3 regions of the Arsenicicoccus dermatophilus genome follow, and region 2 is predicted to be linked to each of the others. Evidence: riboswitches for the same ligand, from Rfam matches in the RefSeq annotation. Region 2 holds a riboswitch; each other region holds the start of a gene.
What was found. A riboswitch is a leader RNA that binds a small molecule or an ion and turns the genes downstream of it on or off. The one in region 2 is predicted to bind thiamine pyrophosphate.
Positions count from the first base shown of each region.

Region 1 (9,701 bases), on a different contig from region 2:
TGGGGCACCTGGGGATCGGCGCGCGACCGGACCTGACGCTGCTGGACGCGCCGTCATACGTCCACCTGTCCTATCGCGCGGGCGTCCCGATCGCCACCGCCCTCGACCTCTCCTGAGCCCGGTCCGTCCTGCCCGGCGGTGCGGACCGGGGGGCTCCGGCCACAGGTCAGACCTGGGGATGACGACCCGGCGGTGGCCCACGACCTAGCGTGGAGCGGTGACCCGACTGCACCGCCTGCGCGCCTGGATCGCCGCCCACCCGATGCTGGTGGACGGCGTCTGGGCCCTCCTGGGCGTCGCGCCACTCGCCGCCTCCTCCGGGGGCGTGCCCGACAGCCGCCTCGGGTCCGCGTGGGCCGCGATGGCTTGGCTGGTGGGCTTCTTCGTGCTGCCGCTGGTGTGGCGGCGCACCCGACCGGACGCCGCCATCGCCGTGGTCGCCGTCGGGTGCCTGACCCAGCTGTGGCTGTGGGACACCGTGCTGCCCGTCGACCTCAGCGCGTTGCTGATGCTCTATGCCGTGGGGGCCTACGGCCGGCGCGAGTGGCGGCACTGGTGGCTCGGCGCCGCGCTGGTGGGAGCGGTGCTCGGGTCCTGGGACTGGTCGCTGCGGGACGGGCACGGGGTCGGCAACCCGGTGGTCTACGGGATCACCAACTGGGTGTTCAGCGCCGCCCTGTCGGTGGCGTTCTACGTCCCCGGGGTGCTCGCCCGCCAGCGTCGGGACCTGCTGGCCTCCCTGCAGGACCGCGCCCGGTCCCTGGAGCGCGAGCGCGACTCCTCGATGCGGCTGGCCGCGCAGGAGGAGCGGGCCCGGATCGCCCGCGAGATGCACGACATCGTCGCCCACTCCCTGTCGGTGATCGTGGTGCAGTCCGACGGCGCGGGGTATGCCGTCCAGCACGGCGACCCCGACGCCGCCCGCGAGGTCGCCGCCCGGACCCTCGCCACCATCGGCGACACCGCCCGCACCGCCCTCGCCGAGACCCGCCGCCTCGTCGGGGTGCTGCGCGAGTCCGGCGAGGAGGTGTCCTATGCCCCGCAGGCCACGCTCGACCAGGTCGACGAGCTGGTCGCCAAGGTCAACGAGGCGGGGATGCCGGCGACCCTGACCGTGGTGGGCGACCCCGCCGGGCACGCGCCGCTCGGGGCCACCGAGGGCATGGCGGTCTATCGCGTGGTGCAGGAGGCGCTGACCAACGCCATGAAGCACGCCGGCGCCGGCGCCTGCGTGACGGTCGAGATCCGGCACCTGCCCGGGCGCGTCGAGCTCGCCGTGCGGGACACCGGGAGCGGGCCTGGCCCAGGCCCGGGGGAGGGCCCCGGATCCCGGGACGGGCACGGCAACGGGCTCGTCGGGATGCGCGAACGGATGGCGGCCGTGGGCGGCGAGCTGGTCGCCCGCGAGCGACTGGGTGGGGGCTTCGAGGTGCTTGCTAGCCTGCCGCTGGGTGCCGCGACCGCCGCCCTGGGACAGGGAGACTCATGACCGACGACACGATCCGGCTGCTGCTCGCCGACGACCAGGAGCTGGTCCGGATGGGCTTCCGCATGGTGCTCGACGCCCAGCCGGACATGACCGTGGTGGGGGAGGTGGGCGACGGGGCGGCCGCGGTGGCGCGCGTCGCCGGGCCCACGACCGCGGGCGCGTCAGCCTCGGGGATGGACGACGTCGACGTGGTGCTCATGGACATCCGGATGCCCCGCATGGACGGCGTCGAGGCGACCCGCCGCATCGTGGCGTCCGGCGCCGCGGCGCGGGTGCTCGTGCTCACGACCTTCGACCTGGACGAGTACGTCCATGCCGCCCTCAAGGCCGGGGCGAGCGGCTTCCTGCTCAAGGACGCGGGGCCGGCGGAGCTGCTGGCTGCCATCCGCGCGGTGCACCACGGGGACTCCGTGGTCGCCCCCAGCGCGACCCGCCGGCTGCTGGAGCGCTTCCTGCCCGACCTGCCCGACGAGGGTGCCTCGGCCCCCGCCGGCGCCGAGGAGCGACTGGCCCCGCTGACCGAGCGCGAGCGGGAGGTGCTCGTCGCCGTCGGCCAGGGCCTGACCAACCAGGAGATCGCGGCCGAGCTCTACCTCGCCCAGGCCACCGTCAAGACCCACATCGGTCGGATCCTGGCCAAGCTGCACCTGCGCGACCGGGTGCAGATGGTCGTGCTCGCGTACGACACCGGCCTGGTCCGCCCCCGCGCCTGACCCCCTGCGCCCGCCATACGCCCCGCCCGCCACGCCCCGGAGCCTCTCGCGCCCGCTCTCTCCTGCGCTCGGAGCTCGAGGTGGGGAGGGAGCAAGGTGCGACCGGGGTCGCAGGTCCCCTCCCGGCATACGACCTGGGTATGACGAGAGCAACCGCCCCGCAGGCGGATCCGCGCGACGGACCCGGCTCCCTAGCGTCGAGGACGTCCTCGATCGCCATTCCTCAGGAGCCCTTGATGAGCCTCGCACCCGCCGCAGCCCCCTCGACCAGGTCCGCCACCCGCGCCCCCGCGGTGCGGGTGCGGGAGCTGACCAAGACCTACGGCGAGGGGGACACCCGCGTCGTCGCGCTGGACCGGGTGGACGTGGACCTGGCCGCCGGCGAGCTCACCGCGATCATGGGGCCGTCGGGCTCGGGCAAGTCGACGCTGATGCACTGCGCGGCCGGGCTGGACGACGTCACGAGCGGCCAGGTGTGGCTGGGTGACACGGACCTGACCACGCTGGACGACACCCGGCTGACCCGGCTGCGGCGCGAGCGGATCGGGTTCGTCTTCCAGGCCTTCAACCTGCTGCCGACGCTCACCGCGGAGGCCAACGTCCTGCTCCCGCTGCGCCTGGCGGGCCGCCGCCCCGACCAGGACTGGCTGGACCACGTCGTGCAGGTGCTCGGGCTGCGGGATCGTCTGCGGCACCGGCCGAGCGAGCTGTCGGGCGGCCAGCAGCAGCGGGTGGCCGTCGCCCGAGCGCTGGTGACCCGACCCGACGTGATCTTCGCCGACGAGCCGACCGGTGCCCTGGACAGCGTCACCGGCCACGAGCTGCTCGACCTGCTGCGCCGCAGCGTCCGCGAGCTCGGCCAGACCGTCGTGATGGTCACCCACGACCCCAGCGCCGCGACCTACGCCGACCGGGTCCTCCTGCTCGCCGACGGTCGCCTGGCCGGCGAGCTGCGCGAGCCCACCGCCGACGACGTCCTCGGCGCACTGCGCGGACTGGGGGCCTGAGTGATGACCTCGATCTCCTTGGCAGCAGCCGACGTCCGCGGCCAGGGCCGCCGCCTGGTCAGCGTGCTGGTGGCCATCGCGGTGTCCGTCGCCTTCATCACCGCCTGTCTCGCGCTGAGCGACTCGCTCACCTCGCGGCTCACCCGCGACGTCCGCGCCACCGTCGGCGCCAGCGCGGTGGTGGTCACCGGCCCCGGGCGGGACGGCACGGTCCCCCCGGCCCTCGTCGAGCAGCTGCGCGCCGCCCACCCCGACACCGAGGTGCGCCCCGTGGCCACGGGATTCGTGCGGCAGCTGGTCGGCGGGCGAGAGGCCTTCCTCGCGCTGCGGTCGGTGCCCCGCCTGAGCCCCACCACGACGCTGGAGGCCGGTCGCCTGCCCGCCGCCGGCGAGATCGCCCTCGCGGCGGACGTCGCCCGCTCCCGCGGTCTCGCGATCGGGCAGGTCGTGCGGCTCAAGCCGCTGCCCGACGGCCAGGTTCGCGACCTGCGCCTCGTCGGCCTGGTCCACCCCGGCGCCGACGCCGTGGACGCGACCGGCAATCCCTGGGGCTTCCTGCCCGAGCGAGACCTGTGGACCCTCACCGGGACGACCGGCTACCGCGCCGTGCATGCCGGGAACGGCGCCACCGACGCCGCTCGCCTCAAGGCGGCCGTGGCCGCGCTACCCGCCGCCAAGAGCCTCACCGTCCGCACCGGCGCCGAGGAGCGGGACGCCCGGATCGCCGACCTCGGCAGCGAGGTCGCCGTGATCACCTCGGCGCTGCTCGTCTTCGCGATCATCGCGACGTTCGTGGCGATGCTGGTCATCGCCAACACCTTCGCCATCCTCGTCGCGCAGCGCACCCGCCGGCTCGCGCTGCTGCGCTGCATCGGCGGCGAGCGCCGGCAGGTGCGCGGGTCGGTCGTCGTGGAGGCGGTGCTCGTCGGCGTCGTCGGCTCGCTCGTCGGTGTGGGGCTCGGCCTGGCGCTCGCCGCCGGCGCGGTCCGCCTGAGCGCGGGAACGCCCCTCGACCTGGGCGGCCTGACCGCGGCCCCCGCCACCGTGCTGGTCCCGCCGGTCGTCGGCGTGCTGGTGACGGTGGTCGCGGCGCTCGCGCCGGCCCGCGCGGCGACCCGGGTGACCCCGCTCGCGGCGCTGCGGCCGCAGCCGGCCTCCCGGGGGCGCCGGGTCGCCCGCACCCGCCTGGTCCTGGGGGCCCTCGGGGCGGTGGCCGGGACCGTGCTGCTCGTCCTCGGCGCCCGGGCCCACTCGATGGCCCTCGGCGTGCCCGGCGGCCTGGTGTCCTTCGTCGGGATCATGCTGCTCGCGCCGGTGGTGGTGCCGGCCCTGGCGGCGCTCGTGGGCGGCCTACCCGCTCGTCTCTGGGGAGTGCCCGGCGCGCTCGCGGTCGACAACTCCCGGCGCAACCCGGCCCGCGCGGCCGCCACCGCCTCCGCCCTGCTCGTCGGCGTCACCCTGATCACCACGACCACCGTCGCCGCCGCGTCGGCCACCCGGTCCGGCAACGAGGCGCTGGACCGCCGCTACCCGGTCGACGCGACGGTGCAGGCGGCCAAGGGACTCACCACCGCCGACCTGGCCACCGTCCGGCGCAGCCGCGTGGTCGAGCAGGCCGCCCTGGTCACGAGGCTGCACCCCACCCTGTCGATCGCCGGCCGCGACCCGCAGGCCGAGGACGTCACCGGCATCACCCCCGAGGCCGTGCAGGTCTCCCGCCGCGCCCCGAGCCTGGCGGGGCTCGACGACGGGACCGTCCTGCTCACCCCGCAGACGGGCGCCCGCACCGGCGACCGGGTGCGGCTCACCCAGGGCGGCCGCACGCTCGAGCTGCGTGCCCACGTCAGCGACGAGCACCCCTCGACCCCCGTCGTCACCGGCGCCACCGCCCGGCGCCTGGACCCCGCCGCCCCCGCTGTCGCCTGGGTCCGGCTCGTCCCCACCTCGGACGCCGCCGCCACCGCCGAGCGGCTCGCCACCGACACCGCGCAGATCCCGGGCAGCCAGACCGCCTCGGTCGCCGGCCAGCGCGCCGAGCTGCAGCGGGTCATGGACACCACGCTGACGGTGGTGACCGGGCTGCTGGCCTTCTCGGTGCTCATCGCCCTCGTCGGCATCGGCAACACCCTCGGGCTGTCCGTCCTGGAGCGCACCCAGGAGTCCGGCCTGCTGCGTGCCCTCGGGCTCGAGCGACGCCAGCTGCGCGCCATGCTCGGCCTGGAGGCGCTCACCCTCGCGGGCGTCGGCACCCTCGTCGGGCTGGCCCTCGGGGTGGGCTACGGGGTGGCCGCGGCCCACGCCGCGCTCGGCGGCGACCTGACCGTGGCGATCGACGTCCCCTGGGCCCGCCTCGCCCTGGTCGCCGGGGTCGCCCTGGCCGCAGGATGGGCCGCGTCCGTCATACCGGCTCACCGGGCCGCCCGGGTGAGTCCCTCGGCAGCCCTCGCGGCCGACTGACCCGACCTAGGCTGACGCCATGCCTCGCACCAGCGCCGGACTGCTGCCCTATCGCCACACCGCCGACGGGCTCGAGGTCCTGGTCGGCCACATGGGTGGCCCCTTCTGGGCGCGCAAGGACGCCGGCGCCTGGTCGATCGTCAAGGGCGAGGTGGAGCCCGGGGAGACCGACCTGGAGGCCGTGGCCCGCCGCGAGGTCGCCGAGGAGCTCGGGGTGCCCGCCCCGCCCGGCCCCTGGCTCGACCTCGGCCAGGTCCGCCAGTCCGGCGGCAAGGTCGTCCAGGCGTATGCCGTGGCCGCGCCCGACCTCGCGCTGGTGTCCTGCACCGAGGTCGAGATGGAGTGGCCGCGCGGGTCCGGCCGGGTCATCCGCTTCCCCGAGCTCGACCGGGCCGAGTGGCTGACCCTCCCGGCCGCCCGCGAGCGCCTGGTCGCCGGGCAGCGACCGCTGCTGGACCTGCTGCAGGACCGCCTCGGGCAAGGTCCCCAGGCATGAGCGAGGCCCGCCCCCACGACGGGGAGCGGGCCTCGGACGTGCCTGCGGTCAGGCGCGGTTGCTGCTGATGTCGGCCTGGGCCTGGAGGTCGACCTCACCGATGTCCTTGCTCTGACGCTTCACCGCGGCGACGTAGCCCTTGGCGGTCTGGCGCTGGGCGACGAGGCGGGCGACGCCCATGACGACGCCGGACAGCGCCGCGAAGGCGAGCGCTTCCTTCCAGTCGACCTCGGGGTTGGTGGGGTCGGAGGGAGCCTCCTTGCCCGTGGCCTTCTGCCAGCTGGTGTTGACGATCTTGTTGGCGACGACACCGGCGAGCGCGGCGGCCCCGGTGCCGATGAGCTTCCAGAGGTTAGGTCCCATGCGTTGAGTCTCACACGTCCTTGCGGTTATCGTCACCTTTCCACGACAGGGGAGCGCACGCAGCGCTGAGAGTGCGGATCGGTCCGCAGACCCTCGAACCTGCTCCGGCTAGCACCGGCGAAGGGAGTCGAGCTTCTCGAGGTGCTCCGGCGCCTCTCCCTCTTGGCAGCGACCAGGAGATCTCTCGTATGGCGACCACCACCCGCCCCACCGACGCGACGGGCACCCGCTCGACGTGGTCCGTCCTCGCCCGCCGCCCCCTCACGGGCTGGCGCGGCATCGACCTCGTCGTCGGCGCCGTCCTCGCCGTGGCCATGGGCGTGGCCTTCTGGGCCTGGGACAACTCGCTCTACCACCTCGTCGAGGGGCCCGCCGCGGTCTATGCGCCGATCGGCTCGCTCGTGCTCGGAGTCTGGCTGCTGCCCGCGGTGGCCGGTGCCCTGCTGGTCCGGCGGCCGGGGGCGGCGCTCTACGTCGAGCTGATCGCCGCGACCGTGGAGACGCTGCTCGGCAACAAGTGGGCCGCGCTGGTGATGCTGTCCGCGCTGCTGCAGGGCCTGGGCGTGGAGCTCGCGATGGCGGTGTGGCGCTGGCGCCGCTTCGACCTGCTCACGGCCGTGCTCGGTGGCGTCCTGGCGGCCGTCCTGGAGATCTGCTGCTACGAGTGGTGGCAGTACGTCCCGCAGCTCGCGCCGGTCCACAAGCTCGTCTACCTCGCCCTCGGGATGATCTCCGGCGCGGTGATCGCCGGTCTCGGAGCCGGCGCGCTGGTCCGGGCGCTGGCGCGGTCCGGCGCGGTCGACGCCTTCCCGCCCGCCCAGGAGGCCCGCGAGGCGCGACGCACCGCATGAGCGGCGGGGCCGCCGTCGCGACGCGGGACCTGACCTGGCTGCCGCACGGCCTGGACGCGCCGGTCCTGGACCGGGTGTCCCTGCAGGTGGCGCCGGGGGAGCGGGTGCTGCTCGCGGGTGCGTCGGGCTCGGGCAAGTCCACGCTGCTGCGCGCGCTGGCGGGGGTGCTGGAGGAGACCGGCGGCGGGGCGCTGACCGGGTCGGTCCAGGTGACCGACGGTGCCGTGGCTCCCGGCCTGGTCGAGGGCATGGCCGGCACCGGTGCGGCCGCTGCGCCGCCGCCGGCGCAGGCCGGGCTGCTGCTGCAGGACCCCGCCGACGCCGTCGTCGCCCGCACCGTCGGCCGCGACGTGGCCTTCGGCCCGGAGTGCGCCGGGGCGCCGCGCCCCGAGATCTGGCAGCGGGTGCGGTCGGCGCTGCGGGCGGTCGGGTTCCCGTATGCCGAGGACCACGAGACCCGCGCCCTGTCCGGGGGCGAGGCCCAGCGGCTGGCGCTCGCGGGCGTGCTCGCCCTGCGCCCCGGCCTGCTCCTGCTCGACGAACCCTGCTCGATGCTCGACCCCTGCGCCGCCGCCGAGGTGCGGGCGGCCGTGGCCGAGGCGGTGGCCACCTCGGGCGCCACGCTCGTCGTCGTGGAGCACCGCCTGGCCCCCTGGACCGACCTGTGCGAGCGGCTCGTGGTGCTGGGCGACCGGGGTCAGGTGGTCGCGGACGGGCCGCTCGCGGCGACGCTGGCCGCGCAGGCCGAGCACCTGACGCGTCTCGGGCTGTGGGTGCCCGGCGCCCCGGCACCCACGCCGGCGGCGGTGGAACTCCCGCTGGTCACGCCCGTCCGCCCCGCCGGCCTCGAGGTCGAGGTCGCCGAGCACGAGCGCCAGACCCAGCCGGGACTCGCCTCCTGGCAGGTCGAGCGCCTGCCGGTGGTGGTGCTGGAGGACGTCGAGCTGGCCGCCTCGCCCGGTGAGCTCGTCGCGCTGACCGGCGCCTCCGGGGCGGGCAAGTCCACCCTGCTCGCGCTCGCCGCAGGCCTCGACGAGCCCACGCGCGGCCTGGCCCGCCTCGACGGGGTCGACGGCCCGCCGAACGCTGCTGACGGCCCCGACCTCGCCGCCGTCGTCGGCTGGGTCCCGCAGCGCCCCGAGCTGCCCCTCGTCGCCCGCACCGTGCTGGACGAGGCCCAGGTCACCGCCCGCGCCCTGGGCCAGGACCTCGATGCCGTCGAGCGCCGCGCCCGTGCCCTGCTCGCCGTGGTCGGGCTGACCGACCGCCTCGACGCCGACCCGCACCACCTGTCCGGCGGCGAGCAGCGCCGCCTCGGGCTGGTCGCCGCCCTGGTCCACGGCCCCGGCGTGCTCCTGCTGGACGAGCCCACCGTCGGGCAGGACCGGCAGACCTGGGCCGCCGTGACCGGGCTCGCGCACGCCGCCGCCCGCGCCGGCACCACCGTCGTGGCCGCCACCCACGACCGGCTCCTCGTCGGCGGCGCCACCCGCGAGGTCGCCCTCCCGCGCCCCGACCGGCAACCCCGCGATCCCCGACGACGCGGCCAAGGACTGGCCCCGCACGCCTCCCCGCTGCCACTCCTGCTGCTCCTGCTCGTGGCCGCGGTGGTAGGTCTGGCCATACCGTCGGTCGCGGCCGGTCTGACGCTCCTCGCCGCGGAGCTCGCGGCCCTGGTCGCGCTGTGCGGACTGCGCTGGCCGCAGCCGTTGTTGCGCCTGGGGCCGCTGGTCGTGGCCGCGGTCTCCCTGTGGTGGTCGGGCTGGGCCTGGTCGGAGCACCACGACGCCCTCGCCGCAGCCCTGGCACCCCTGCGGATGACGACGGCGGCGCTGCCGGGCGTGCTGGTCGGCGCCTACCTGGAGCCCTTCACCCTGGGCGACCACCTCTGCCAGCGGTTGCGGCTGCCCGCCCGGCCCGTGGTGGCCGCGGTGGTGGCGCTGCAGCGCTTCGACGAGCTGCGGGCCACGGCGTCCGAGCTGCGGGCGGTGCGCCGGGTGCGGGCGGTGGCCGGTGGCCGCGGGGTGCTCGCGCCGGTGCGGGACGCGGCGGCGTCGACCTTCGTGCTGCTCGTCCTCGCGCTGCGCCAGGCCGGTCGTACGGCGGTGGCGATGGAGGCGCGGGGCTTCTCCTCCGTCGTCGTCCGACAGGGCCGGCGGACCTGGGCGGAGCCCGCTCGTAGGGGCCGAGGCGACCTGGGGGTGCTGCTGGTGACCCTCGTCGTGGCTGCGGTGGGGGTGCTCGGCCACCTGCGCTGACCACGCCGGATGGCGACGGACGGGTGACTCCCGGCCCCACCTCCACCCGTGCGGCCCAGTCCTTGCG
Region 1 is NZ_JAKZHU010000003.1:10,164-19,864, reverse strand. Features, by position in the region: gene hutI (imidazolonepropionase) at 1-116, shown strand, start outside; gene MM438_RS14550 (sensor histidine kinase) at 218-1,489, shown strand; gene MM438_RS14545 (response regulator) at 1,486-2,202, shown strand; gene MM438_RS14540 (ABC transporter ATP-binding protein) at 2,439-3,209, shown strand; gene MM438_RS14535 (FtsX-like permease family protein) at 3,213-5,666, shown strand; gene MM438_RS14530 (NUDIX hydrolase) at 5,686-6,162, shown strand; gene MM438_RS14525 (DUF4235 domain-containing protein) at 6,211-6,525, opposite strand; TPP riboswitch at 6,563-6,668, shown strand; gene MM438_RS14520 (ECF transporter S component) at 6,714-7,376, shown strand; gene MM438_RS14515 (ABC transporter ATP-binding protein) at 7,373-9,634, shown strand.
Region 1: another riboswitch for thiamine pyrophosphate. It lies ahead of MM438_RS14520 (ECF transporter S component); the one in region 2 lies ahead of thiC (phosphomethylpyrimidine synthase ThiC).

Region 2 (9,701 bases):
CGTGGTACGAGTCGTCACAGCGAGTAGCCTTCCGGTCGGAGGGGCATCTGCGCAAGCGACCGGCCGGGGCACGATCGACGCACCGTGGCACGATGGCCGGTATGACGAGCGAAGAGCAGCCGAAGGCCGAGCACCGCAGCCGCCCCACCAGCGCCGAGTTCCGCGAGTTCGTCGCCTCGGGATGGGCCCCCCGGGCGTCCGAGCCCACCCCGCGGGCCGAGGTCGCCGACGTCACCGAGCCGCGCCGCGCCGCCGTGAGCGAGCGGTTCGCCGGGGAGCGGCTCGTCATCCCCGCCGGCGGTCTGAAGGTCCGCTCCAACGACTGCGACTACGTGTTCCGCCCGCACACGGCCTTTGCCTGGCTGACCGGCCTCGGCGCCGACCGCGAGCCGGATGCCGTCCTGGTGCTCGACCCGGTCGAGGGCGGCGGTCACGAGGCCACGCTGTTCTTCCGGCCGTTGGCCCCGCGCGACTCCGAGGAGTTCTTCGCCGACAGCCGGTACGGCGAGTTCTGGGTGGGCGCCCGGCCGACCGTCGCCGACGTCGAGTCCGAGCTGGGCATCCGGGCCCGCCACATCGACGAGATGAAGGACGTGCTCGCCAAGGACGCGGGCACCGTGCAGCTGCGGGTCCTGCGCGAGGCCGACGCGGCCGTCAGCGCGCTCGTCGACCAGGTGCGGCAGGAGGCCGGGGTCACCGAGTCCCAGGAGCAGCTCGACGCCGAGCTCGCCCGCGACCTGTCCACGCGCCGGATGGTCAAGGACGCGTGGGAGGTCGGTGAGATGCGCAAGGCCGTCGCCGCCACCCACAAGGGCTTCGAGGGGGTCATCGCCGACCTGCCCGAGGCGGTCCGCCGGGGCCGCGGGGAGCGCTGGGTCGAGGGGATGTTCGGGCTCTACGCCCGCCACGAGGGCAACGGCGTGGGCTACGACTCGATCTGCGCCAGCGGCGACCACGCCAACACCCTCCACTGGATCAAGAACACCGGCGACGTGCGCGAGGGCGACCTGATCCTCGTCGACGCGGGAGTCGAGGTCGACTCGTTGTTCACCGCCGACGTGACCCGCACCCTGCCGGTGTCGGGCCGGTTCAGCGAGCCGCAGCGCCGGGTCTACCAGGCCGTGCTGGACGCCCAGGAGGCCGGTCTCGCCGCGGTGCGTCCCGGCGCGAAGTTCTCCGACGTGCACGCCGCCGCGATCCGGGTCATCGCCGAGCGGCTCCACGAGTGGGGCCTGCTGCCCGAGGGCGTCGACGTCGAGCAGACCCTCGACCCCGAGCACGGCCAGTACCACCGTCGTTGGATGGTCCACGGCACCTCCCACCACCTCGGCATGGACGTCCACGACTGCCAGCAGGCGCTGCGCGAGGACTACATGGACGCCGAGCTCGTCCCCGGGATGATCTTGACGGTCGAACCTGGGCTCTACTTCAAGGCCGACGACGAGCTGGTGCCCGACGAGCTGCGCGGCATCGGCGTGCGCATCGAGGACGACGTGCTGGTGACCGAGGACGGCTGCGACAACCTCTCCGCCGCGATGCCCCGCACGATCGAGGACGTCGAGCGGTGGATCGCGCAGGTGCAGGAGCGCGGCCGCCCCTGAGCCCGACCAGGCCGCGGGCCTGACGACCGCCGTGGAGCCGCGCCCCGTCCGGGAGCGCGGCTCCACACGTCTGTCCTGCAGGCTCCGGAAGCGCGGCTCACCCGGGCGTGCGACCAGGTATGCAGGCGGCCGGCCCGCGGGTCGCCAGCACCACCAGCCCGGCGGCGCCGAGCAGGCACAGCACGCCCGCCACACCCCAGCGACAGCACATCAGATCTGCACCGCGACTGACGAGGATCGAGCTGCTCCCCCTACGTCTGCGAACGTGCGGGAACCCATGCGGCCCCTCTGCGAGCCGGCGAGCGTTCGGCAGCGAAAGTGCAGTCACAACAGTGACATGGCGTGACTCCAGGCAGGTGAGGTGCCCCTGGTGGCCACGAGGTATGACGGGCTCCATCTCGGCCCCGGACCCCGGACCCCGGCCGACGGCTGGTCGGCGGGGCCCGGCGTCTCGGTGCGGATCAGGCCGGCGTCAGCCGCACGATGTCGTTGAGCACGTTGCTCGTGGTCGTGCAGGTGATGAGCGCCAGCGAGCGCGTGCCGGTGCGTGCGGTGACCCACGTCGGCAGGTCGTACTTGTCCGCCTTGGGCAGCACCTCGGCGACCTTCCAGGTGCGGCCGCCCACGGTGACCTGGTCACCGGGGTGCAGCTGGGCGATGCGCTCCAGGGCACCGACGCTCTTCTGGCTGCGCGTCGAGTGCCCCACGATCACCGAGGTCCCCTGCGCCGCCTCGAGATCCATGCCACCGGTCCACAGGCAGGTGGCCCGGACGTCGGCAGGCGGCTCGACGACGCCCTTCTCCGTCCCGCAGGACAGGACGGGGGCGTCGACCCCCAGCGAGGGTATGGCGAGCCGGCCGTTGCCGGCCGCGGCCTTCTGGGCGGCCGCCGCGGGCGAGGCGGCCGAGGTCGCCCAGCGCGGCAGGCTCGAGGGCCCCGACGTGGGCGTGGCCGAGGTGGTCGTCGCTCCGGCCCCGGCCCCCGGGCCCGAGCCGGAGCACGCGGTGAGGGCTGCGGCCAGGACCGCGGCGCCGGCGAGGGACCGCAGGGTGCGCGTGGTCCTCATCGGCCGGAGTTGAAGACGGGCGCGCCGTGGGCACCCTTGCGGCCGGGCTGCACCGTCGGCCGCTTGAGGGGGGCGTGGCCGGCGTCGCAGACCTGGTCGATCGGTCCGCCGTCGATGAAGCTGATGCCGTTGCCGTCGGAGGCCACGACCACGAGCTCGCTGCGCGTCGTGGTGACCTTGACGGTGGCGCCGGGTGCGAGGGCCACGATGCCGTCGAGGTCTGCCTCGTCCGGGCCGCCGTAGGCGACCCCCACCAGCGGGTTGCCCGCGGGGTTGGTGATCGTCAGCGAGCGGCACCCGGGCACCAGGCGCAGGCCGCGCTTCAGCGGGGTGACGGGCAGGTCGCCGAGACCGGGGATCCCCTCGACGGGGACCTCCCCGTCCCATTGGCTCGGATTGCCGGAGGCGCTCGCGCTCGCGCTGGGCGAGGCGGTCGGGGTGGTCGGCGAGGTCCCCGTCGGCGTGGACGTGGGGGCCGGGCTCGCGGTGCCGGTCGCCGTCGGGTGCTCCGTGGGGCTCCCGGTGGGGGTGACCGTGGGGGTCGGCGAGGCGGTGGCGGTCGGGGTGCCGGTGGGCTGCTCGGGCACGGTCGTCGGCGCCGGGGTCGTGGTCGCCGTCGGGGTGGCGCTGTCCGAGCTCGACGGTGCAGGTGTCGTGGTGGCACCGGGCACGGAGGTCTCGACCGGAGCCGTCGGGGTGGGGGTGGGGGTCGCCGTCGGGTCGGGGTCGGCGAGGGCCGAGGGGGCGAGCGGGAGCGACAGGCAGGCGATCGTCAGAGCCGCGGACGCGACACGACGACCCAGGAGCGTGGTGGTCATCATGAGCCTTCTGGTCGGCCTCGTGGGCCAGGGTGGAGTGCAGGGGGATGGCGCCTGCTCGACCACCCTAGGAGACACTCGACACGCCGTTCCATAGCCCGAGATGACCACTTCATCACGATTGTCCGCCCTGCGGTTCCTGGCTCGCTTTGCTACGGTGGCGGCGTCCAGAGCGGGAGTCCGAGGCATCGGGCTGAGAGGGGGCTGCAGCCGCCCCGACCGTCACCACCTGATCCGGGTCATGCCGGCGCAGGGATCCTCGGAGACGACGTGCGGCTCGAGCACTCTCACGGCACCGTCTGCGGCTGCCGGGGCCCCTGGCCGATCCGCCCGGGTCGTCACCGACAGGGCCGACCATGACCGACCTGATCCAGTCCACTGCTCCTGCCGTCGATCCCGCCGACCAGGGCGCGGACCCTGCTCTCGCCGAGGGCAACACCGACTGCGGGCACCACATCACCCACCGGCGCCGCCGTCGGGTGCTCGTCGACGGTCCCGACGGCGTGGGCGTGCCGTTCACCGAGATCCGCCTCGACGACAGCCCGTCCGCGTCCGGCCCGGTGCCCAACGAGCCGGTCCGGGTCTACTGCACCGAGGGGCCCGGCTCCGACCCGGCCGAGGGCCTCGCGCCGGTGCGGCACGAGTGGATCGCGGCCCGCGGCGACGTCGAGACCTATCCCGGTCGCAGCCGCGACCTGGCGGACGACGGACGCGCCGCCGTACGCCGTGGTGCGTCCTCCCAGGAGTGGCGCGGGGCGCGACGAGAGCCCTTGCGCGCCAAGGCCGGCCAGCGCGTGACGCAGATGGCCTACGCCCGGCGAGGGGTGATCACCCCGGAGATGCGGTATGTCGCGCTGCGCGAGGCCTGCGACGTCGAGCTCGTCCGCTCCGAGGTCGCCGCCGGCCGCGGGATCATCCCCGCCAACGTCAACCACCCCGAGTCCGAGCCGATGATCATCGGGCGGGCCTTCCTGGTCAAGGTCAACGCCAACATCGGCAACTCGGCGATCACCAGCTCGATCGCCGAGGAGGTCGACAAGCTCACCTGGGCCACCCGCTGGGGCGCCGACACGGTGATGGACCTGTCGACCGGCGACGACATCCACACGACCCGCGAGTGGATCGTGCGCAACTCCCCCGTCCCGATCGGCACCGTGCCGATGTATCACGCCCTGGAGAAGGTCGGCGGCATCGCCGAGGAGCTCACCTGGGAGATCTTCCGCGACACCGTGATCGAGCAGTGCGAGCAGGGCGTGGACTACATGACGATCCACGCGGGCGTGCTCAAGGACTACGTCCCGCTGACCGCCCGTCGGGTCACCGGCATCGTGTCGCGCGGCGGCTCGATCCTGGCCGGCTGGTGCATGGCCCACGACGAGGAGAACTTCCTCTACACCCACTTCGACGAGCTGTGCGAGATCTTCGCGCAGTACGACGTGGCCTTCTCCCTCGGCGACGGGCTGCGTCCCGGCTCGGTCGCGGACGCCAACGACGAGGCCCAGCTCGCCGAGCTGCGCACCCTCGCCGACCTGACCAGGCGGGCCTGGGCGTACGACGTGCAGGTGATGGTCGAGGGCCCCGGGCACGTGCCGCTGCACCTGGTGGAGGAGAACGTCCGCCTGCAGCAGGAGTGGTGCGACGGGGCGCCGTTCTACACCCTCGGGCCGCTGGCCACCGACATCGCGCCGGGCTACGACCACATCACCTCGGCGATCGGCGCGGCCACCATCGCGATGCACGGCACCGCCATGCTCTGCTACGTCACGCCCAAGGAGCACCTGGGGCTGCCCGACCGCGACGACGTCAAGACGGGCGTGATCACCTACAAGCTCGCCGCCCACAGCGCCGACCTCGCCAAGGGCCACCCCGGCGCCCGGGTGCGGGACGACGCGCTGTCCAAGGCCCGCTTCGAGTTCCGGTGGAACGACCAGTTCGAGCTCTCCCTCGACCCGGACACCGCCCGCAGCTTCCACGACGAGACGCTGCCGGCTGAGCCCGCCAAGGACGCGAGGTTCTGCTCGATGTGCGGGCCGAAGTTCTGCTCGATGCGGATCAGCCAGGACATCCGCGACCGGCACGCGGCCGACCTCGGGATGCCCGAGATCCGCTGACCTCAGCGGCGGGTGGCGCCGCCCTGCTCGTCGCTCCAGGCGACCTCGTCGGATCGGTCGGGGTCGACGGGCGGGGCCGGCACCTGCTGGGTCGGTGCCTGCTGGGCCTGGGACCGGTGCACCGGCATCCCCATGGTGGAGTCCACCTGCTGCGCGTGGGGGGGCTGCACCGGCATGCCCATCGTCGACCCCACCTGCTGCGGGGGCTGCGGGGCCTGCCAGGTCTGGGGCTCGGCGGGCGCCGCCGGGGCCTGCCGGACGGGCGCCGCGGGCTGACCCGGGGAGGACGATCCGAGCACCGGGTCACCCATCAGGCCGGCCTCGCGCAGCATCGTCCGTGCCTGCTGCTGCAGCTGCCGCTCCACCAGCACCTCGTAGCGCGTCGCCACGACCTGCGTGACCGAGGTGAAGTCGCGCCGACCCCGAGTCAGGGAGTAGCCGATCAGCGCCCACACCAGCCCGAAGAGGGCCCCGACGAGCAGCGGCGTCACCATCGCCCGGGGCCCCTGGCCGTCGAGCGTCATGAACAGGATCCCGACGAAGAGCCCCATCCACAGACCGGACGCCATCCCGCCGAGGGCGACCTTGGTCTGGGTGAGCCGTCCGGTGACCCGCTCCACCTGGCGCAGGTCGGTGCCGACGATCATGCACTGCTCGACGGGGAACTCGTGGTCGGCCAGGTGGTCCACCGCTCGCTGGGCCTCGGCATACCGCTCGAAGACACCGACGGACGAGGGGAGCTCGAGCTGCAGGTGCTCGGCCGTGAGCGCGGACGTGGGCGAGATCTGGGGCTGCGGCATGGCTCGATCATCCCACCTCCGGCAGGTCGTCGGCTGGATGCCGCCTGGGCACGACGACGGCCCGCCGGTCCCCCTGGCGGAGGCTCGACGGGCCGGTCGTATGCCGACGAGAAGCTGCGGGGCTCAGCGCTTCCCGTAGTCCTTGAGCAGGCGCCGCCCGATGATCATCTTCTGGATCTCCGCGGTGCCCTCGCCGATGAGCAGCATGGGTGCCTCGCGGTAGAGCCGCTCGATCTCGTACTCCTTGGAGTAGCCGTAGCCGCCGTGGATGCGGAAGGACTGCTCGACCACGTCGGCGCAGTACTCCGCGGCGAGGTACTTCGCCATGCCGGCCTCGAGGTCGTTGCGCTCACCCTTGTCCTTGAGCCGGGCGGCCTTGACCATCATCTGGTGGGCGGCCTCGCACTTGGTGGCCATGTCGGCCAGGCGGAACAGGATCGCCTGGTGGTCGATGATCTTCTTGCCGAAGGTCTCCCGCTCCTGGGCGTAGCCGATGCCGAGCTCGAAGGCGCGCTGGGCGACGCCGCACGCGCGGGCGGCGACGTTGACGCGGCCGACCTCGACGCCGTCCATCATCTGGTAGAAGCCCTTGCCGGGCTCGCCACCGAGGATCTGCGCTGACGTGGTCCGGTAACCCGTGAGCACCAGCTCGGTGGTGTCGACGCCCTTGTAGCCCATCTTCTCGATCTTGCCGGGCACCGTGACGCCGGGCGCGACCTCACCGAAGCCGGGCTCCTTCTCGACCAGGAAGGTCGTCATGTTCTTGTAGACCGAGTCGGCGCCGGTGTCGGTCTTGACCAGCACCGCGACGAGCGTCGACGAGCCGCCGTTGGTCAGCCACATCTTCTGCGCGTCGATGGTCCAACCGTCGCCCTCGCCGGGAACGGCCTTGCTCGTGATCGCCGAAACGTCGGAGCCGCAGCCGGGCTCGGACATCGAGAACGCACCGCGGATCTCGCCGGTCGCCATCTTGGGCAGGTACTTCTGCTTCTGCTCCTCGGTGCCGTGCTGCAGCAGCATGTAGGCCACGATGAAGTGGGTGTTGATGATGCCGCTGACGCTCATCCAGCCGCGGGCGATCTCCTCCACGGTGAGCGCATAGGTGAGCAGGGACTCGCCGAGCCCGCCGTACTCCTCGGGGATCATCAGGCCGAAGATCCCCATCTCCTTCATGCCCTCCACGATCTGCGTGGGGTACTCGTCGCGGTGCTCGAGCTCGGTGGTGACCGGGATGATCTGCTCGTCGACGAACTCCCGGACGAGCTTGATCAGCTCCTGCTGCTCCTCGGTGAGGCCGTCGGTGGTCTGGATGCGTCCCATGGGGTTACTCCGCCTTGGTCGGGGCTGCTCTGACTACCTCGGAGTATGCCGAGCAGCGCCGGGCCACGACACCTGAACCGTCCGTGACCCTCACCACGCGACCGCCCTCCCCTGCTCACCAGGCGCGCCGCAGCAGCCCGATCGCCTCGGCGAGGTCGAGCCCGTGGCGCTGGGCGGTGCGGGCGAGCAGCGTCGCCGCGGCCTGGGTCTCGTCGCCGGCGCCGTCGCGGACGTGCCCGAGCACGACGGTGCCGCCGCGGCCGCGGGTGGCCACGTGCCCCTCGGCCTCGAGCTGCTTGTACGCCTTGGCGACGGTGTTGACCGCGAGCCCCAGGTCGCCGGCCAGCTGGCGGACGGTCGGCAGCCGGGATCCGGTCGCCAGTGCGCCCGACGCGATCGCCGCGGTGACCTGCGTCACGATCTGCTCGTACGGCGCGGCCGGGCTGGCCTCGTCGATCGTGACGATCACGTCAGCACCTCCCGGCCCGCGTGCGCCCGGAACCACCGCAGGTCGCCGTCCCCAGAGACGGCGTGGACGTAGATCGCGAACACCCCGGCCGCCACCAGCAGCACCACGCCACCCGCCCAGGTGGCCGGGTCGGCCACCCGCGGGCCCGCGGTCGACCCCGACTGGTGGAGCAGCAGGAAGGCCGTCGGGAGGGCAGCCGCGGTCCAGGCGACGAAGGGCTGCAGGCTGACCAGGTCGCGCAGCGCGATCGCCCGGAGGAGCTCGGCCCACAGCAGATCCTGCCGGTCCTGGGCGGGTGCGGGAGCAGCGAGCAGCCGCCGGGCGAGCACCGAGGCCACGAGGTGGACGACCAGCGCGCCGAGCCCGCCCGCCACCGCCCACCGGGCCTGCTCCGGCGACCGGCCCAGCGCCAGGCAGCCGAGGCCCGCGCTCAGGCACAGGACGTCGAGGACGAGGCCTCCGTGGGCGGCCCGCAGCTCCAGCGGCGGGAGATAGTGCTCGGGCTCCCGGGCCTGCAGGGTGGCGGCGCGGACCCGGCCGGGCACGACGACCGGCACCCTGAGCTGACCGATCGCGGCGCCGATCGACGCGGCACCGGCAACGGCGAGGCCGATCCACGCCTGTTGGTCCGACTGACCCAGGGCCCACCTCACCAGGAACAGGACGGTCACCCCGAGCACGGCGCCCCGCAGCCGTCCCCGGCGGCGGGCGACGAATCGCTCCAGGACGGGCGGGGGCGCAGCGACGTCAGGGGGCAGGCCCATGCGGGCCACCCAGGGCCGGGCATCGCGGGCCGCCCCCCGTCGGAGGTTCAGGTGGCCACCGATCACGAAGACGGTGAGCAGCACCGCCCAGAAGGTGCCCTCGGCCGACCAGCCGCCCGTCATGCCCGCACCTCCCGGCGGGCGACCGGCGGCGTCGAGCGCCACGAGAGCACCGCGAACGTCGCGACCCCGGCCGCCCAGATCGCGATCAGGGCCGTTGTCCGCACCATCGGATCCACTTTTATGTCCCATCTTGTCGTGCGACAAAATTACGCCCTCCCCCGGCACCCCGCAAGCCCCCGTCGGAGCGCGCCTGCCGAAAAGCGATTGCCGGCGCCGCAGGCCGCGCGCGAGGCTGGGCCGCAGGCCCCGGCATACCGCCGGCGCCGCAGGCTTTGCCGAAGGAGGTGGCGACATGACTGCTCGCACCCGACGCCACGACGACCGTCACCCCACCTCCCGGATGGAGAGCACCACCCCATGACTTCCCCTGCACCGCAGGACCTCTCGACGCACGACCCGTTCCCTGACGACCGCGACCCGGCACGCCTGCGGCTGCCCGACGGCCTCCCCGAGGGCGACCGCTGGTCGACCTGGGACACCGCCACCCACGGCCCCGAGCCCCGCCCCGACTGGGTGATCACCGCCCTCGGCGCCGTCGACGAGGACCTCGGTGTCCTCAAGACCGGCAAGGAGGCGGACGTGCACGTCGTGCGCCGCCGAGTGCCCGACACCGACCAGTCGATCTCCC
Region 2 is NZ_JAKZHU010000001.1:2,525,520-2,535,220, forward strand. Features, by position in the region: gene MM438_RS11630 (threonine/serine exporter family protein) at 1-18, opposite strand, end outside; gene MM438_RS11635 (aminopeptidase P family protein) at 102-1,601, shown strand; gene MM438_RS11640 (class F sortase) at 2,063-2,668, opposite strand; gene MM438_RS11645 (hypothetical protein) at 2,665-3,489, opposite strand; TPP riboswitch at 3,649-3,760, shown strand; gene thiC (phosphomethylpyrimidine synthase ThiC) at 3,843-5,597, shown strand; gene MM438_RS11655 (YflT domain-containing protein) at 5,600-6,397, opposite strand; gene MM438_RS11660 (acyl-CoA dehydrogenase family protein) at 6,521-7,717, opposite strand; gene MM438_RS11665 (GntR family transcriptional regulator) at 7,833-8,186, opposite strand; gene MM438_RS11670 (hypothetical protein) at 8,183-9,073, opposite strand; gene MM438_RS11675 (serine protein kinase RIO) at 9,431-9,701, shown strand, end outside.

Region 3 (9,701 bases), 2.1 Mb from region 2:
CGTCGGCATAGGTGCCGATCCAGTCGCCGTAGGCGTGGGTGGTGAGGTCGCCGGCGCTCCGCAGCAGCGCGTCCCCCACGTCCTGGTAGATCCAGTAGCAGGGCAGCACCCCGGCCACCGCGACGGCATACGAGCCCTGCGTCGTCAGCGACGCGAGGTAGGACGTGTAGGCCAGGCAGGTGGGGGAGCGGGTGACCGCGGCGAAGTCCTGGACGTGGGCGCCGTGGAGCTCGCGCTCGACGGCGACCGCGGTGCGTGCCGAGTCGGCCCAGAAGGTCGTGTCGTCCGGGTCGGTCGCCTGCCCGGCGAGGGTCGCCAGGACCCGGGCGTAGTCCGCGAGGTAGAGCGCGTCCTGGGCCATGTAGTAGGTGAAGCGCTCGCGGTCCAGGGTGCCGTCGCCGAGCCCGCGCACGAAGGGCAGCTCGTCGATCGCCGTGCGGATGGCGCGCGAGCGCTCCCAGGTGTCGAGGGTGAAGGTCATCTCAGCTCCAGGTGGCGTGGAAGTGGTGGACCGGTCCGTGGCCGTGGCCGACCTGCAGCTCGTCGGCGCGGTGGAGGGCATCGGTGAGCCAGCGCTTGGCGTCGGTGACCGTGGTCGTCCAGTCGGGGCGCTGCGGTCGCAGGGCCGCCAGCGCGGAGGACAGGGTGCAGCCCGTGCCGTGGGTGTTGCGGGTGTCGACCCGCTCGCTCCACCCCGCGACGCAGGTGTCGGCGTCGGCATACACGTCGGTCGCCCGATCGCCCTCGTCCAGGTGTCCGCCCTTGAGGTAGACGCGCCGCGCGCCCGCGTCGACGAGTCGCCGCGCCTGGTCGAGCATCTCGTCCACGTGTCCGGCCGGCTCGCAGCCGAGGAGCACGGCGGCCTCAGGGATGTTGGGAGTGATGATCCCGGCGAGCGGCACCAGGTCTCGCACGGCGGCGACGGCGTCGTCGGCGAGGAGCCGGTCGCCGCTGGTGGCGACCATGACCGGGTCGAGGACGATCGGCAGCTCGGTGCCACCCTCGTGCGCCCGCAGCTGCTCCAGGCAGGCGCGGACCGCGGCGGTCACCGAGGCGTCGGCGAGCATCCCGATCTTGACGGCGTCCACGGCGACGTCGGCGAGGAGGGTGTCGAGCTGCTCGGTGACGAAGCTCGCGGGCACCGGGTGGACGCCGGTCACGCCCTGGGTCGACTAAGCCGTCAGGGCGGTGATCACGCACGTGCCGTAGGCCCCGAGGGCGCTGAAGGTCTTGAGGTCGGCCTGGATCCCGGCGCCGCCCGAGGGATCGGAGCCGGCGATCGACAGGACCTTGGGTGGGGGAGTCATCGTGGGGCGTCCTTCCAGCGGGTGCGCAGCAGGGTCGCGGCGGCCCGGGGGTCGGGGGCGGCGCAGACGGCGCTGACGACGGCGGCGCCGGCGACGCCGGTGGCGGGCAGCTCGCCGATGCGGTCGGCGCTGATGCCGCCGATGGCGACGGTGGGCCAGGGACTCGCGGCGGCGAGCCGGGCGATCCCGGCGGGTCCGGACGGTATGGCGGCGTCCGGCTTGGTCGTCTGGTCCCAGACCGGCCCGAGACCGAGGTAGTCCAGGGTGCCGTCGGGCAGCGCCCGAGCCGCCTCGACGTGCTCGACGGTCTGGCAGGACAGGCCGAGCAGGGCGTCCGGGCCGAGGAGCTCGCGGGTGCGCACCGGGTCGAGGTCGCCCTGGCCGACGTGGGCGCCGTGGGCCCCGGCAGGCCGGACGAGGTGCACCCGGTCGTTGAGCAGGACGGGCACTCCGGTGCCGACCAGCGCGGCGACGACCTCGCGGGAGATCCGCAGGAAGGTGTCGTCGTCTGCCTCGGGGTCGCGCACCTGCACGACCGTGGCACCCCCGTCGACGGCGGCTCGGACGAGAGGCGCGACCCGGCCGGCGCCGCCCGCCATGACGGTGTCGGTGACGAGATAGACGGTGAGGTCGAGCGGCGGCCGGGTCATGACAGCCGCACCGCCTCGGCCACCTCGTCGGGGGTGACCAGGGCCAGCTCGTCGAGCAGGGCCACCGCGAAGCTGCCGGGGCCGCGGGTGGCCGCGGCAGCCCGCTCGGCCGCCACGCACAGCAGGGCCGTGGCAGCGGTCGCGGCGACGAGCCGGTCCTCGCAGACCGCGGCGAAGCCCGCCATCAGGGCGCCCAGCGCGCACCCGACCCCGGTGACCCGGGTCATCAGCTCGTGGCCGTTGGCGACGCGGACCAGGCGTTCGCCGTCGGTGAGGTGGTCGACCGGCCCGCTCACGGCGACCACGGTGCCGTGGTCGCGGGCCAGGGACCGCGCCTGCTCGAGCACCTCCTCGGGCCGGGCGGCGGAGTCCACGCCCCGGCCGCCGAGCCCGCCGAGCAGTCCGGAGACCTCCGAGGCGTTGCCGCGCACGATCGCCGGGGCGTGCACCCCGATCAGCTCGCTCGCGACCTGCGTGCGCCACGGCAGCCCGCCCGCCGCCACGGGGTCGAGGACCCAGGGGGTGCCCGTCTGCGCGGCGCCCTGGACGGCGGCGCGCATGGCCGCCGTCGTGTCGTCGTACGGCGTGCCCGTGTTGACCAGGACGCCGCCCGCCACCTGGGCGAACAGGCCCGCCTCGTGCGGGTTGTCCACCATCGCGGGGGCCGCTCCTGCGGCGAGCAGGACGTTGGCCGTCCACTGCGCGACCACGATGTTGGTCAGGCTCTGGACGAGGGGGCTGCCCTCGCGCAGGCGCTGCACCGCCTCGCCGACCTGCCGGGGTGAGACCGGGGTGTGCTCGGCCATGCGACGTCCCTTCGCCAGTGCTGGCCAGATCAGGTTCGACGGGTGTGATCTCAGCCCTCGAGGGGCACCCCGCGTCGTGGTCGCACCCTAGCCCACCCTCGGTCGGATACGGTCGGGGGGAGGCACGGGAGGGGACCTGAGATGACCTGGACCAAGGTGGGCGCCCTGCTGCTGAGCGGGTTGCTGGTCGCCGGGGCGTCGGCGTGCGGCGGCGCCCCGGACAAGCCCGCGCGCAGCGCGGCCGACCGGCTCGCCGCCGCTCGCAGAACGCTCGACGCGAGCCCCTCGGTGCGGGTGGACCTCTCCTCGCCGGACTTCCCGGCCAAGGCCGAGGGGGTCACCGCCGCCAAGGGGGTGGTGACCCACCAGCCGGCCTTCCAGGGCTCCCTGACCGTGCGCGCCCGCGGCCTGTCCGGCACCGTTGACGTGGTGTCCGTCGGTGGGACGCTGCGCCTGCGCCTGCCCTTCACCCGGTCCTACGTGCCGGCCCGGGCCGCGGACTACGGCGCCCCTGACCCGGCCGACCTGCTCTCGCCCGACAAAGGAATCTCTTCGCTGCTCGGCGCGGTGCAGTCGCCCGCGCTGGGTGACAGGAAGCGCGACGGCAGCGCCGAGGTGCAGACGATCACCGGGACCCTGCCCGGCGACCAGGTCGTCGACGTGCTCGCGGCAGGGCAGCGCGGGGCGACCTTCCCCGTCTCCTTCCAGGTCGGCGACGACGACCGGGTCCGCTCGGTGACTGTCACCGGCCCGTTCTTCCCCGCGACCGGCGCCACGAGCCGGTACGACGTCCGCCTCGACGGCTATGGCGAGCAGGTCACCGTTCGTGCCCCCTGACGCGCGCGGGGTCGGCGGCACCCACCCGGGTGGCCTGCTGGCGGCCGCTTCCTTCGCGGTGCTGCTGGCGGCCGCCGACACCTATGTCGTGGTCCTCGCCCTGCCCGACATGATGGCCGGGGTCGGTCTCGGCATCGACGCGATGCAGCGGGCGACCCCCATCATCAGCGGCTTCCTGCTCGGCTACGTCGCCGTGCTGCCCCTCGTCGGGCGGCTCGCCGACCTCGTCGACCGGGCCCGCGTCCTGCGGGCGCTGCTCGTGGTCTTCCTCGTCGGGTCGGTGGTGACCGCGCTCGCGACCGAGCTGCCGGTCCTCGTGGGTGGCCGGGTCCTGCAGGGTCTCGGCGGCGGCGGCCTGGTGCCGGCCACGCTGGCGCTCGTCGCGGACGGCTGGCCCCCCGCCCGGCGCGGGGTGCCGCTCGGCGTGGTCGGCGCGGTGCAGGAGCTCGGCTCCGTGGTGGGGCCGCTCCTCGGCGCAGCCGTGCTCGCGGTCGGCACCTGGCGAGACGTGTTCTGGCTCAACGCAGCCCTGGCCGCGGCGCTGTGGTGCGCGGTGGCCGCGCTGAGCCGTCCGGGCCCCGCGGCGCGGTCCGTCGCCCTGGACGGGCCGGCCCCTGCGCGGGCGACCCCGGGTGCCTCGTCCCCACGTCGTGGTGGTCGGGCGCTTCCTGCCGGCATACGGCAGCTGGTCCTCGGGATCGCCCTGTCCGCCCTGCTCCTGGCGCTGTGGGCGCCGGAGGTCCTGGTCACCCACCTCACCTGGGGGTGGGGCTACCTGCCGCTCGGGTCCCGGGCTCGTCTCGCCACCCCGCTCGGCGCCGGAGCCGCGGTCCTGCTCCTGGTCTGGCTGGGCCTGTCCTGGCGCGGCTGGGCCCCGGTGCTGAGCCAGGTCGACCTGCTCGCGGCGCTGCTGGTCGCGGGCGCGCTGGGCTGCCTGGTGCTGACCTTCGCGACCGCCGACCCAGCCGTGCAGGTCGTCGGCCCGCAGGGCCTGTGGCTGCTGCCGCTGGGCGCGCTGTGCACCGCGGGGTGGGCGCTCCGGCACCGCACCGCCGTGGTGCCGCTGGTGCCCCGCGGCCTGCTGCGTCGGGACGCGGCGACGGCCCTGGTGGTGTCCCTGCTGGTGGGCGCGGCCCTCGCCGCGGTGGTCGTCGACGTGCCCGTGCTCGCCCGCCTCACCGTCGCCGGCACCCAGGCCGCGGCGGCGATGGTGCTGCTGCGGTTCCTGGTGGCGCTGCCCGCCGGGGCCCTGCTCGGCGGTTTGCTCCTGCGGCGCGTCGGACCCTCCTGGGTGTCGGCCGCCGGGCTGGCCCTCGCCGCCCTCGGACTGGCCGAGATGGCGCGCTGGACCACCGGGGCACTGACCACCGCGGCGGCGACGCCCACCCTCGCCCTGGTGGGGCTCGGCCTCGGGCTGGCGCTCGCCCCGGTCAACGCCGCCGCCCTGGCCGAGGTCGCCCCCGAGAGCCACGGGAGCATGAGCTCGCTGGTGGTGCTGGCCCGGATGGTCGGGATGATCGTCGGCCTGGCCCTGCTCACGGCGATCGGGCTGCGGCGTTTCTACGCCGCCACCACGCACCTGCCGGACCCCACCGACCCCACGGCGCTGCTCGCCGCGGCCATGGTGCAGGTGCAGACGGTCTTCTGGGGGGCGGCCGGTTGTGCTGCCCTCGCTGCCGTCCTCTCGCTGACGCTGCGTCGTCGCTCCGTCCCCGAGCGCGGTTGAGGCCACCTGCGCGGATTGCTCGTGGTGCACAGGACGGTTGCTGCGCGCGCGGCCGTCCGCGCCGTCGTCCCCAGGCAGGTCGGCACCCTGGTCCCGGTCGGCCGCCGCGCCTTTCATCGGTCCTATGACGATCTACGACCTCATCGACGACCGGCCCCTGACCGACCCGGAGCTGGTGCGCACGGTGCTGCGCGACACCATCCCCGGGCCGGGGGCGGGGCCGGAGCTGTGCTTCCTGCTGTGCGACCTCAACGGCCACCTGCTCACCCCGCTGATGCTCCAGCTCGACGAGATCCCCGTCGACCCGGTCACCCAGCGCACCGTCCTGGACGCCACCATCGGCGTCGGCGCAACCCACGTCTCGGCGGCCTGCTGCGTGGTCCGGCACGGCCCGATCCACGCCACCCCGACCGACCGGCTCTGGCAGGAGGCCGTCCAGCGCTACTGCCAGGAGCAGGGGATCCGCGACCTGGGCTTCTTCGTCATGGGCACCCGCGGCATCGACCAGCTGCAGCCGCTGCGCCTTGCCGCCTGAGCCTGCTCCTGCACGCTGCCGGGGTGTGGGGCTCCGGGTGCCGGGTGCCGGACCTCGGGGGGCCGCTCCTGCGGCCCGGCGACCGGGCGCCGGGCCGCAGGCCTGCTCGGCGGCCAGCAGCGTGCGGTGGCTCAGCCGCACCCCGGGACTGACCTGGCGCAGCGCCTCGGACAGCGCCTCGCGGACCTCCTCGGCGCGGGTCGCGCCGTCACCAGGCGCCACGTCCAGGACGTCGACGACGAAGACCGCGTCCCGGGTGTCCTCCGTCAGGCGGGTGCGAGAGCACTGCCGCCAGTTCCAACGGCGACAGGTGACACCGACGTCGTCGCGCCACACGACCTCGCCCGGCTCGGGATGCTCGACCACCTCGACCCCGGAGGCCGTCGTCGTGAAGTCCTCGCCCCCGCTGGCGCGCACGAGTCGCAGCGGCCCCTCGTAGGCCTGCAGGTCCTCGCCGCCGAGCGGCGTCTGCAGCCGCACCGAGACGGCGTTGTAGGCATCGGTCACGGCGTTGATCCGGGGCAGCCCGTCGCCGGCCCGACGGGCCAGGGCCTCGACGGAGGTCCGGGTGCGCTGCGGCTTGGCGCCGAAGGCCCGGAAGGCCTCGCGCCACCGCGCGATGTGCGGCAGCTCCTCGACCGGGACCGTCCAGGTGCGAGCCGCGGCCTCCGCCTCCTGCAGCAGCCGCTCGCTCGCCTCGTCGCCCTCCCGGGAGGTCAGCCCCTCGGCGACGAGCAGGACGCAGCGGTAGTCCGGGCGCAGCGCCCGGACCTGCTCGTCGATGGTCGCGCCGTCCAGCCATGCGTCGTAGGTGCCCATGAGCATCACTGTGGGGTATGCCGCTCGACGCTGCCCGGCCGGTTCGCGTCCGACTCGCCGGACCGGTGCTCAGTCGAGGTCGACGATGACGGGGGCGTGGTCGCTCGCGCCCTTGCCCTTGCGCTCCTCGCGGTCGATGGAGGCGCCGGTCACCCGGGCCGCCAGGGCGGGGGAGGCGAGGCAGAAGTCGATGCGCATGCCCTGCTTCTTGGGGAAGCGCAGCTGGGTGTAGTCCCAGTAGGTGTAGACCCCCGGGCCGGGTGCGTGGGGGCGCACCACGTCGGCGTAACCCGCCTCGACGACCCCGCGGAAGGCCGCCCGCTCGGGCTCGGAGACGTGGGTGGCGCCCTCGAAGACCGCCATGTCCCACACGTCGTCGTCCTGCGGGGCGACGTTCCAGTCGCCCATCAGCGCCACCTGGGCCTGCGGGTCCGCGGCGAGCCACTCGGCCCCGCGGTCGCGCAGCCGCGCCAGCCAGTCCAGCTTGTAGGCGTAGTGGCTGTGGCCGACCTCGCGCCCGTTGGGGACGTAGAGCGACCACACCCGCACGCCGTCGCAGGTCGCGGCCAGCGCGCGGGCCTCGGCGACGGCCTCCGGCTCGCCGTACGTCGGCATGCCCTCGAAGCCGACCTCCACGTCGCTCAGGCCCACCCGGGAGACGATGCCGACACCGTTCCACTGGTTGAGCCCGTGGACGGCGACCTCGTAGCCCGCCTGCTCGAAGGGCAGCGTCGGGAACTGCGCGTCCTTGCACTTGAGCTCCTGCAGGGCGAGCACGTCGACGTCGTGCCGCTCCAGGAAGGCGACGACCCGGTCGACCCGGGTCCGGATGCTGTTGACGTTCCACGTAGCGATGCGCACGCGCCCACCCTAGGTGTAACTCGGCAAGACGTTGTTGACGCTGGTTTTGAGGCGTGAGGCTGGGGGCTTGCCGCCAGCGGCTGTGTGGGGGCGATGGTAGTTGTAGTGGTTGACCCACCCGGCGATGCCGTTGCGACGTTGCTGCTCGCTGGTCCAGGGGCGGGCGTAAAGGACCTCGCTGCTCATCAGGCCTTGGTAGCGCTCGACCTTGCCGTTGTGCTTAGGCGTGTAGGGGCGGATCCGTTGATGGCGTGAGGCGAACGAGGCGGCGTGACGGGCGAAGTGCTTGGACGTGTAGGCGGGCCCGTTGTCGGTGACGATCCGCGTGTAGCGGGTGATGCCGTGGGCGCGGAAGAACACTCGGGCGCGGGACAGGAACGCGACCACGGTGGCGGCGGTCTCGTCGTCGTGGCACTCGGTGTAGGCCAGGCGGGAGAACCCGTCAACGGCGGAGTGGATGTACGTGTACCCGGCACGGGTGCCCTTCCTGCCGGTGGCGCGGGCGGCGCGGTCGGCTGCTTTGTCTTGCTCGCTGCCGCGTCCGTGGACCCGCCAGCCGCCACCGTCGGGGATGCGGGCGGCTTTCTTCACGTCGAGATGGATCATGTGTCCGGGGTAGCGGGCGGTGATCGTGCCGGGCGCGCGGAGGGGTTCGCCGTCGGCGTCGAGCCATGACAGGCGAGGCAGCCCGACTCGGTGCAGGATCCGGGAGACCGTGCACGCGGCGATCGTGACGCCCTCGGCGGCGAGGTCGGCGGCGATCCGCGTGGCCGAGCGCTTCTTCTTGCGCAGCTCGATGACCCGGTCCACGACGTTCTGAGGCGTCTGGGTGGGGCGCCGGTGGGGTGCGCTGGAGCGGTCGAGCAGTCCGGCCTGCCCGTACTCGCGGTAGCGGTTCACCCACCTCGACAGGCACTGGCGTGACACGCCTGCTTCCGCGGCGACGTGGGCGATGGGGCGGTGCTGACAACGCAGCACGAGCCGGTGACGACCCTCGGGTGTCAGGGGCGCGTTACGGTGGGGCACAGGGCAGGTCCTTCGAGATCGGCTATACGAGTTGCTTGGTCGCTACTCATGGTGCCGCCGACGGACCTGCCCGTCCTCAACCCCGGCCCCGCGTCAACAACCTCCTGCACCGCAACACCTAGGGGCCGGGTCCGACATACTGCCCGCATGGCAATCGCTCTCGTCACCGGCGCGTCCGCCGGCATCGGTCAGGCCTTCGCCCGCGAGCTCGCCTGCCGCGGTCACGACCTGGTGCTCGTCGCCCGCGCGCAGGATCGCCTCCAGGGCCTCGCCGACGAGCTGTGCGAGCTGCACGGCACGACCTGCGAGGTGCTCCCCGCTGACCTCACCGACCGTGCCGAGCTGCAGCGCGTCGCGGACCGGCTCGCCGACCAGGAGCGCCCCGTCGACCTGCTGGTCAACAACGCGGGCTACGGGATGAAGACCTCCTTCCTGAAGACGCCGATCGAGGCCGAGGAGCACCACCTGCTCCTGCACACCCGGGCCGTGCTCGTCCTCTCGCAGGCGGCGGCCGTGTCCATGGTGGCGCGCGGCCGCGGCGCGATCGTCAACGTCTCCTCGGTCGCGAGCTTCGTGGCCATGGGCACCTACTCCGCGGCCAAGGCGTGGACGACGACCTTTACCGAGGCGCTCGCGATGGAGCTGCGCGGCACCGGCGTCACCGCGACCGCCCTGTGCCCCGGCTTCACGCACACCGAGTTCCACGACCGGGCGCAGATGGACATGTCGCTGCTGCCGGAGGCGGCCTGGCTGGACGCCGACCGACTGGTGCAGGACTGCCTCGACGACGTCGCCCGCGGCCGGGTCGTCTCGGTCCCGGGGGCGCTCTACAAGGGCCTGGTCGGCTCCCTGCAGGTGCTGCCCCGCGGCCTGGTGCGCAGCGTGAGCATGCACCTGGCCACCCGTCGCCGCCGCCTGGGCTGACCTGGGACGCGGCTAGGCTCGAGCCCATGAACCCTGCCGACGCCCGCGCCCGCCTGCTCGAGATCATCAAGGACAAGGCCATCGTCCACGGCCGCGTCACCCTGTCCTCCGGCAAGGAGGCCGACTACTACGTCGACCTGCGCCGGATCACGCTGGACGGCGAGGCGGCCCCCCTGGTCGGCATCGTGCTGCGCGACCTCACCAAGGACC
Region 3 is NZ_JAKZHU010000001.1:431,100-440,800, forward strand. Features, by position in the region: gene tenA (thiaminase II) at 1-481, opposite strand, end outside; partial or broken gene thiD (bifunctional hydroxymethylpyrimidine kinase/phosphomethylpyrimidine kinase) at 483-1,307, opposite strand; gene thiE (thiamine phosphate synthase) at 1,304-1,957, opposite strand; gene thiM (hydroxyethylthiazole kinase) at 1,954-2,763, opposite strand; TPP riboswitch at 2,753-2,845, opposite strand; gene MM438_RS02080 (LppX_LprAFG lipoprotein) at 2,905-3,600, shown strand; gene MM438_RS02085 (MFS transporter) at 3,590-5,326, shown strand; gene MM438_RS02090 (hypothetical protein) at 5,451-5,861, shown strand; partial or broken gene MM438_RS02095 (B3/B4 domain-containing protein) at 6,144-6,686, opposite strand; gene MM438_RS02100 (exodeoxyribonuclease III) at 6,750-7,541, opposite strand; gene MM438_RS02105 (IS481 family transposase) at 7,551-8,567, opposite strand; gene MM438_RS02110 (SDR family NAD(P)-dependent oxidoreductase) at 8,715-9,491, shown strand; gene pyrE (orotate phosphoribosyltransferase) at 9,518-9,701, shown strand, end outside.
Region 3: another riboswitch for thiamine pyrophosphate. It lies ahead of thiM (hydroxyethylthiazole kinase); the one in region 2 lies ahead of thiC (phosphomethylpyrimidine synthase ThiC).